3 regions of the Alicyclobacillus sp. TC genome follow, and region 1 is predicted to be linked to each of the others. Evidence: riboswitches for the same ligand, from Rfam matches in the RefSeq annotation. Region 1 holds a riboswitch; each other region holds the start of a gene.
The links. Region 1 has a riboswitch for cyclic di-GMP ahead of FY534_RS07415 (EAL domain-containing protein). Riboswitches for the same ligand answer to the same signal wherever they lie in the genome.

Region 2: another riboswitch for cyclic di-GMP. It lies ahead of sinI (DNA-binding anti-repressor SinI); the one in region 1 lies ahead of FY534_RS07415 (EAL domain-containing protein).
Region 3: another riboswitch for cyclic di-GMP. It lies ahead of FY534_RS12750 (hypothetical protein); the one in region 1 lies ahead of FY534_RS07415 (EAL domain-containing protein).

What each region holds. Positions count from the first base shown of each region.
Region 1 covers NZ_CP044434.1:1,509,748-1,512,897, reverse strand. The annotation lists gene FY534_RS07425 (beta propeller repeat protein) at 1-236, opposite strand, end outside; gene FY534_RS07420 (3'-5' exonuclease) at 417-866, shown strand; cyclic di-GMP riboswitch class I at 1,004-1,088, shown strand; gene FY534_RS07415 (EAL domain-containing protein) at 1,263-2,042, shown strand; gene FY534_RS07410 (AbrB/MazE/SpoVT family DNA-binding domain-containing protein) at 2,313-2,576, opposite strand; gene FY534_RS07405 (class I SAM-dependent methyltransferase) at 2,785-3,150, shown strand, end outside.
Region 2 covers NZ_CP044434.1:593,670-596,819, reverse strand. The annotation lists gene FY534_RS02915 (helix-turn-helix domain-containing protein) at 209-661, shown strand; cyclic di-GMP riboswitch class I at 1,657-1,753, shown strand; gene sinI (DNA-binding anti-repressor SinI) at 1,816-1,956, shown strand; gene FY534_RS02905 (helix-turn-helix domain-containing protein) at 2,031-2,384, shown strand; gene FY534_RS02900 (hypothetical protein) at 2,597-2,905, opposite strand; gene FY534_RS02895 (hypothetical protein) at 2,911-3,150, opposite strand, start outside.
Region 3 covers NZ_CP044434.1:2,601,237-2,604,386, reverse strand. The annotation lists gene FY534_RS12755 (sensor domain-containing diguanylate cyclase) at 1-976, shown strand, start outside; gene FY534_RS12750 (hypothetical protein) at 1,045-1,788, opposite strand; cyclic di-GMP riboswitch class I at 1,918-2,005, opposite strand; gene pabB (aminodeoxychorismate synthase component I) at 2,080-3,150, opposite strand, start outside.

The DNA.
Region 1 (3,150 bases):
CCATTGACCATATAGATTGATTTTAGGTTTTCTAAAGGAGATATAACTACGCTTTTGGCTGAATTAACATCTCGATGTGTTCGACTTGGCTTAAATGAATGGGGACTATCAGATGATGCTGTAGGGTTGAGTGTATTTCCATTTTTATTGATCAATGACATTGTCCCACACCCGGTCACCGTCAAACACGTCAATGCAAGCATAGACGCAGTCAGTCCCCAGATTCGTTTTTGCACAAAAACCACCCCTAGTTTCGATTGTTTACCTGTATAGACGTACCCGCTACACATTTTGTGACAAGAGCATTTTCCATCCGCACGGTATATCTTCGTGACTGCAGAGCGTGTTCTGTCGGTTACAGGCTTGTTCCAACGTCCTATTTTGGTTACAATCTCCAAAAACGGAAGAGAACCTACATGCGTATACAGGATACACGCTTTGTGGTGCTGGATACAGAGACGACAGGTCTAGACCCAACCATCCATCGGATTGTGGACATTTCACTGGTCGAGGTGAGCAAAAACGGCATTCGCCCACTCTATCAGACGCTTGTCAATCCCCAACAAACGATACCGCCGGAAGCTTCGGAAGTGCATCACATCACCAATCGACAGGTCAAAGACAAACCCACATGGGAAGAAGTGTGGCCAACCATTCTGACGCATATCCAGGACGCTGTACGGGTGGCCCATAATGCCAAGTTTGATCGGTCTTTCTTGCCGGAAACCCATCGTCCGTGGATCTGTTCCTACCGTTTAGCTCGTCATTTGTGGCCAGAAGCACAGAAACACACCAATCCATACCTGCGTTCTTGGCTTGGTCTTGAACTCGACGCGGATATGGCACATAGCGCAGCGGATTGGTAAGAAGATGTTCTTGTGTACTCGCTCGATCGTACGTTCGCACTCGAAATGAATTTGAGGTATATGACCTTCCTTTTGTGACAAAAGGTTGAAAATTGTCGGAATTTGTAGGAAGATAAGGTAGGAAGAAATTTCAGAAATGCGTATCAAAGCATACCAATGGAAACATTGGGACGCAAAGCTACGGGTCTAAGGGTATGTGCCTAGGATCGCCGGGTTGCCGCATAGGGCGAGAAGAACGAGGGGGCCATCCGTAGGAAACGGGTGGCCCTCAAACGATAGAGGGGTGGGTAAGATACACATGGTACAAGATTCACACATCAAAAATGGTAAAATATCCCTCGGGGGGGGGGGGGGGGGTATAAACTGTCTAATCGACCAAATATACCCACTTCCGTTTTGCAAAGTATCTTATCCAGTATTCAAAGAGGACAACTAGATGTGGTGTTTCAACCTATCGTTCATCATCGCAAAGAGCACTTTTTTGCGTATGAATCGTTAAGTCGCCCTCAATGCGAGGGGAAGGGGATACCGCCGGATGTATGGTTTCAGGCTGCCTATGAATATCAACTATCTACTGAAATCGACCGGCTAGCCTTATCAATGAGCTTGAAGAAACGTTTGGAGTTGCCAGCAAAATGGCAATCTAAACCGATTTTTGTCAATGTTAGTCCCCATAGTCTGACGGAGCGTGCCTATTTGGAGGAATTAGAACATCTGTTGCAAGAGAGTCATTGCCCGCCCAGCCAACTTATCTTTGAAATGATTGAATACATAGCTTATGATCCGAAAACCCTATTCGAGATGTTACGACCCTTACGTTCTCTAGGCGTTCGAATTGCTTTAGATGATATGGGGGTCGGACATGCCAATTTGTCTACCTTGGTGATATTGGAACCCGATTTCATCAAAATAGATCGTTCACTCATTCAAAACATTCATCTTTCAGATAGAAAACAGCGGTTACTATCTCATCTATTGTGTTACATGGATTCCGGAGAACAAGTGATTGCCGAGGGCGTAGAAAAGATAGAGGAGGTACAAATCACTCAACAACTGGGCATCGATTTAAGTCAAGGATACTACTGGGCACGACCTATGGCTGTGGAAGATTGGGCGATGATGACTCCCTCAACCTTTCTGAATACTTCCTATTCGATTGGAGGGCAGGTCAACTGAACCGAATCTAGGTAAATTAGATGGATTCGTTTTCAAATTCGTGTGTTTGTCCGGTTCCATGAAGACTCGTTTAGCATGTTTTAATGCTAAAGGAGGGTTGAAAAATGCTCGATGGACTGACACGCTGGGCTATTGTATTTTTGATTATCTTTGTATTGTTCTTTTTGCTGGTACCTACAGCCGTGACGACCTGTAAGACTGTACCTGTTGCCTGAGGCTACACAAGTCATTCGCCACAGTCTGGGCTTTCTTGACTGTGGCTCATTCAAGTTAGTATTTGATATACTGCTGTAATTGCTGCGTACAATGACGACAGACTTGCTGCTCGTGAAACCATAGAAGATCTTCTGTATTCTTACAAAAAATACATCCCGGTACATATTTCTGAAGAATCAAATTCTCCTCATCTAACAAAAATTCAAGTTCATCTCCGCACTCTATGCCTAAACTCATTCGTAACTCTTTGGGAATGACGATTCTTCCTAATTCATCGACTCTCTTGGTCATTCCTGTATCCAGTATGTCTTCCTGCACACAGGTTCCCCCTCTCATGGGAGTGGCCCACGCGCGGTGAAGCGTGAGCCCTACGGTGTCGAAAGGATGTGTTTCTATATTTATTCTGTGCTCCGAATATTGATTTTATTCCAACATACGCATTTCTATGGATAGGAATCCTTTTTCTTTCGAACATGATAAAATTGATAAAATGAGACAGCATTCGCACTAGAAAAGGAAGGTTCGTATGACAGAAATTGTTGAAGAATTGCCCAGACTGGCTCCCATCATGAAAAAATTGTTACAGGAGCATATCTTGGTCGGCCCGACACTCACACATGTTTCCGTTGCAACAATAACTTCGCATCATCAACAGTTAATTCATCAAGAGGCTCGGCGGTTAGTCCGACAATATTGGCCTGAGCACTGGTTTGCCCGTCCAGCCATTCAACCCTACTATCAGAAAGTCGTTGCCACCAATGCGATGATTGACGCGATCACCAGCACAGCTGCCTTTTATGCGCATTTACGTCTGGGTCAGTCCGGGCTCGAAGGTAGCATGATACTGGTAGCTTCGAAATTACTGGAAACGAGTATGAAGCGATATTCTCCT
Region 2 (3,150 bases), 920 kb from region 1:
GCTTGGGTTTCACCTCCTTATGAACAATGAAAACATGCAACTAATTTACGTTGACGTTAACTGAATAACTTGTATAATATCCTAGACCAAGTGTAAATCGCAATCAACTCGAATATATTTTCTTTTCTGTAGGATAACCTAGAGCCATGTCCTGTAGAAGGAAAGAATACAACCAAAATCAGCTTAGATAAGAAACGGAGGTATATGATTGGCACAACAGGATAAATACTTTTTGACTATCGACAACGTTGCCAAACAGCTTGGTATCACACCAAGAACGCTTCGTTACTATGAGGAAGTTGGACTCATTTCTGCAGCAGCACGCACAAATGGAGGTCATCGACTTTACGATGAAAAAACGATAGACATGCTGCAGCAAATATTGCGTTTAAAAGAGCATCTCGGCATTTCACTGCAAGAGATTCAAGAAACGTTGTCTGCTGAACAATCCTTGCAAGAATTAAAGAAGAATTTTCAAGAGCAAAATGAAAATATAGAAGAACAAAAACGGATCGTCCAAAATTTTATTCAAATACTAGAAGAGTTGATTGAAAAAATGAATCGAAAAGTAGAAAATGTTCAAGCAATGAAATTGCAATATCAAGAAAGAATGGTTCGAGCTAAAAACTTGTTAAAAGAAATAGACTGTTCAAAGGAATAATTCCCCCGTCCAATTGCATAAATACCACAAATACTAGACTCATTGGACTCATGGTCCATGAGTAAATTTATATTTCTTCCCCTAAATACTAGCTCATGAAACCCATTTTTATAATTAAATTATTTATAGTATTTATTGGTATTTGTATATAAAATCAACAGATAACTAGTAAATCTCTTATTTTGATAACAAAAGGAACTTATTCTAGGTACTTCGCCATTGGAGTTCTTTCACTTTCTGCTATTTCAGGAATACAGTTCTTTACGCCTGCCAAAATACAAGCTTTTAACGATTCTCTTGTTAATAAAACGATTACGTTCTCAAGTGATTGGCGGAAAAGCTTACAATCCTATTCAACATCAAAACTTGGAACCACATGCATGAAACAAAGTTTGGGATGGTATGCACTGGAAAATCTTTCATTCCACTTGGGATTATAAATATACTCAATCTACAAGTATTGCGCCCACTTATTAGCATTACGGATCAATTTTTTAATCTGCCTGCACAATCTTTCAATGAGACGCATATTCCGGACCAAGTTCAACCGTTTGAAGGGAGCTATTGTTAAAGAGATGAGCGCTGTCCGTCCATATATGAGCGGTGCAGCGCCAATTTTTTAATTCCTTGATTGATTTTCTGTTAGTTCTCATTCGTTCATCTCTCTCATGAATATTCCGTTCGTATCCCTTACCTCTACCCGCAAAACATATTGGCTTTCTATATTTTCATATTTCAACTGTGTTAGCCTGTTTGTAACGCTCATCTCTGTTTAAACGTTTCTTTTCCTTTCTCGATCCCGTCGCTTTGCATTTCCCCGTTCACCGTTATGACGACAGGACATATGCTTACGGTGCTCGAAAGTATTGTAAACGGAAATAATGTTCCAAATGTTTCAATTCAATCTCTTTCGTTTCAAAATATAGATATGAGTCCAATCGGAACATTTTTAGATTGTCGAAGCACAATCTGTTTCGTATAATGAACGTATCCTAGTTCCTTGAGGGCAAACCTGTTGAAAGACAGGGACGCAAAACTGCGGGTCCTGGATGGAAAAATATAAAATTAAGCCAGGATGGCTGAGTTGCAAGGGTTCGGTAGGAAATCTTACCGAAATGGGGTAAAGGGAATTGCACAACATTCAGCCTAAAACAATGACAGACAAAGAGAACAAAAGGGATACTGAAAGCTTACAGGATTGGGAAGGTTTAATGGCAATGGCTCGAGACTTTGGTTTAACGAAAGAAGAAGTCAGACGCTTCCTCTCTTCCCGCACTATCCAAACGTTGTCTTGAAGGAATAATGTCAATAGTATGAAATGATTCACTTTTATTTAAAATTTACACATGGAGTGGGCGGGGAGACATCTGTGATTGGCAAACGCATACAAGCCTTACGAAAATCTCGTGGTTGGTCGCTCAATGAGTTGTCTGAGCGTTCTGGGGTAGCCAAGTCATACCTAAGTATGATTGAACGAGACAAACAACAAAACCCGTCCATTCAAGTTTTGGAAAAACTTTCTCATGTCTTTCAAATTCCCTTGGTGGAGTTATTACCTGTGGATGTGGTATCCACGGTGGATTCAGAAAATCCATACGGGCTTGATGAAGAATGGCTAGAAATTGCTAGAGAAGCAAAACTTTCCGGGATTGATATTGAAGAATTCAAACAATTTGTTGAATATCAAAGATGGAAAAAAATCCAGGATAAAAGGGATTCTTAATTTTTTATATAATCCGTATCAGTGGCATAAATCAAATGTTTAATCCTCATTTCTTGCGCAATGAGGATTTTTATTTGGAAATTCTCTATTTAGAAATGATTTTCAATATCCCTATCTCTCTTTTCGCAATCGACTCCCTAAGAAAAGCATTCCTATGCCAAGCAGAATAAAACTCAAAGCTTCGGCTAAAGTTTCCAATACAGGTACCCCAGTCACGGGAGATGTTGCTCCAATGACAGAAGATTGACCAGGAGATGAAATGGGAATGACATGAACTGTTTGTCCTTCTGAATGCCCGCCTGACGGGTGACTAGAAATGCTAGAAACTCCCCTTGACTTCCGTTTCCAGAACCTGGTTCTCTAATCGGCGGTGCATTCCCTCCTGATGGATTGGGCTGCGTTACAGTAACAGGAGGATTTCCTCCATTGGGTAAATTGGGCTGAGGTGGTCTATTGGGCGTTGTCGGACCTGACGGATTAGAAGGTGTGCCCACGGGAATCGCTTGAACTTGCACTTGCATATAGCCTAAAGCCCCTGATAATCATTATGAGCGCTTAAAGGCCATTGAAGCGTGTACTGAATGAGCAAGGATTGACCTTCCAATAAAGTAAAAGGTTTGGATTGTACTGTTTGAGAAAAAGGACCCTGTGTTTGAATGGTAGCTTCTTCATCCCCAACGACATAAGCCGTATCACTCATATGCGGTGGAAAATTATCATATTCAAACGCTTTTTGATATCCTGTTCCTGAATAGTCTTTGGAGAT
Region 3 (3,150 bases), 1.1 Mb from region 1:
CCGTTCACCGATGGAAACCAGTGAGCGGTTAGGAGAGGAAGGGCTGGAAATGGCCGCGAGTGATGCTGCGCAATTAGCGCTGTACGAACACTTGGATTTGCTTTCCGACATTCTCAAACATATGTCCGATCCGTTGGCGGTTGTCCGCCAGGGGCCAGATGGTGAATATACTTACATTTTTGGCAACCCATCAGCGGAAGCGCGTATTGGGGGATGGCAGGGACTTACTGGACGTTCTTTGCATGATGTGCACAGTATCCATGTTCTCGAACAACTCATTCCACTTATGCGCACTGTAACGCAAAACAGCGGGCGGCATGTGATGGATATGGATTTTGAAGGCTGGTGCGGCGAAGTGGTCGTTGACCCTCTTCCGCAGCGGCTTGCTGAGCATCGCTATTTTCTTCTGACTATACGTGATATATCTGAGCGTAAACGCTATGAAAAGAAACTGAAAAAGGCTGCCTATCGCGATCCGCTGACTAAGCTCCACAATCGTCGATACTTAGATCGGTGCCTGCGACTTCTTCGTAATTCTCGCGCAACATATGGACTTTTTTATATTGACTGCGATAATTTTAAATTTATCAATGATCGTTATGGTCATGACGCAGGCGATGCGTTTTTGGTGCAATTTTCAGAACGTTTACGTGGAGCGGTGCGCCAAAGAGATGTGGTTGTGCGCCACGGTGGAGATGAATTTATTGTGCTCTGCCGAATACACGGACTGGAAGAGTGTAATCTGGTAGGACAACGTCTCGTTCGCGCGTTGAGTGGACAATATACCATCGCTGGGCAGACCATTGAGGGCGCGGTTAGTGTAGGGGCCGCCTGTTATCCGGTGCAAGTGGAGACGCTGGAAGACTTGATTTTGGCTGCAAACGAAGCTATGCATCAATCCAAACATGAGCGTAAAGGACAATTGACCGTGTACCGGTTTGTTTCGCCAAAGCTGGAATCGTTGCTGAAACGTTGAAACCGCTTGTTTCTCTGTTGGCGAGATATTTATCATAGCAGTACACGGTCAAATGTCATGCTTGCCCCTTAATCTCCGGAGTTATCCCCTGTATTGCCATAGACTGATCCTGTAGTTGACCCGTCTCCTGAATTACTGCCGTTATTCTGTTGTGAATTGTTTTGTCCGTCTTGTCCATCATTTTGATGATCTTGACTGTTGCCGTGATCTCCATGTTTTTGAGAAAATTGTTGAATCAGGTTTTGCAGAACTGAGTTTGCGTTGCCCGGATTTCCTTCCGTTTCTTGTTCAGCTCTTAACAATCCTTTGGCCCAAACATTTAAATCACTCGTGCTGTTATCCGATGTGCTTGTATTGGTGGACGTACTCGTACTGCTAAGCAATCCATTTAATTGATTCAATACTTGTTGCTGGTCATTGCTCGGAAGTTTCTCAATACTTTTGAGAATATCTTTAAAATCTCCTACCTGTTGATCTAGGTTGCTGTTCTCACTGGAAAGTTGTTGTAGGCTCTGTGATGGAGAATCCATAGAGAAGTTTTTGACGTCGCCATTCCACTGGTTCACAATACCTTGTTTTTGGAGCACTTGCTGTACGGCATAAAGTTCAGCATAAGTTGTGCCGCCATAAACAAGAGCACTGCCCTTGATGCCGTCGTAATTCGCGATTTCTTTCTGAGCCTGGACAAAGTTGCTGGTAGCTGCAAACACAGCACCTCCCGCAAGCAGCGAGCCAAAGAGCGTACCAACGACTGCACCGGTAAGGAGAGATTTTTTGTCTGGCTGTAATTGACTGAACCATTTCTTCATCAAGTTTACCCAACCCCTTTTACTTCGATGGATGAAGCCAGTAAGCTATTGAATCTGGCTTGAAAGAAAAGAAAAACTGGCAGACAGGCTGGAGGACACCTGATTGCCAGTTAAACCACGTCATCATTCATGAGTGGCAACTGGCAAGCATGGCGATTCTCTCGCTTTAGCCCCTTTAGCTTTGCGTCCCTGCATTTCCACAGGTTTGCCTTTGACACATGTTAAATTTAATTCTTAAATTTGTCTTTATCATAATCATTCTATTCGGGCTTGTCTATAAAAAATAGAATATAATTAAATATTTTTGCATATTTCAACCTTTCTCCATCCGCGAACCGAATTGATAAACCACAGATGCTCCGCATGCAACACGTCGTCCAACGACAGCACGCTTTCTTCTACAAGTCCTCGTTTTAAAAGATGTTGGCGCAGCGTACCTGCTAAAAGGCCACAATGGCGATGGGGTGTCCAATAGCGACCCTTATCCCATACGACTAAATTACCAATCGTGAATTCAGTTACTTCACCACGCTCATTCCAAAGTAAAGTATCAAGTACGTTAGGATTGGTTGAAACGTGTACTTGATAAAGGTTCCGATAGGTTGTTTTGTGATAGAGAAACAAGTTTGTTGAGTCCACGGGGTTTTGGGCAAGCATGATTTTGAAGACAGGGTTTTGTCTGGTGCTTTCTGGGTTTGGCAGTGCATCGGTTCTCCCGTGCATACGTTCTGTAGGTTGGAAGTTGATATCATATCCTCCTTTTGCATCCACAGTCAGACGTACGCGCAAAGCTGCTTCATGAAAACTGGCAATGCTCAGTGAATGCAAATCAGCCAGAATGCGTTCTTCTGGCAAAGGAAAATGGAAAAAAGCTGCGGATGATCGCAATCTTTCCATATGTTCCTCTAGTAGCACAAACTGTCCATCTTGCAGTAAGAGTGTTTCTAGTAAAGCAAATTCCTTGTGGTAAAAAGGTGAACGATTTTGTCTGAGAAATGCTGTTTTAGCCTGAGTCTCACGCCACTCTTCGGTTGGTGTAGAATCTATGGTTATGCCTCCGCCAACACCGTACTCCGCTTGCCAAGTGTTTCCCTTTTGATGCAATGTAACGGTACGAATGGCCACGTTGAATATCGCGTCTCCGCCTGGTTTGACATAGCCAATAGCTCCACAGTAAACTCCGCGCGGTTCAGCTTCCAACTCAGCAATACGCCGCATCGTTTGAATTTTGGGCGCTCCAGTAATCGACCCGCAAGGGAACAAGGCGCTAAAAATGTCTTCCAAACGGACGTTGAGTTGCAAGTTTCCACAAATGGTGGAGGTCATTTGCCAAACGGTAGGATATTCTTCAATTTCAAACAGCAC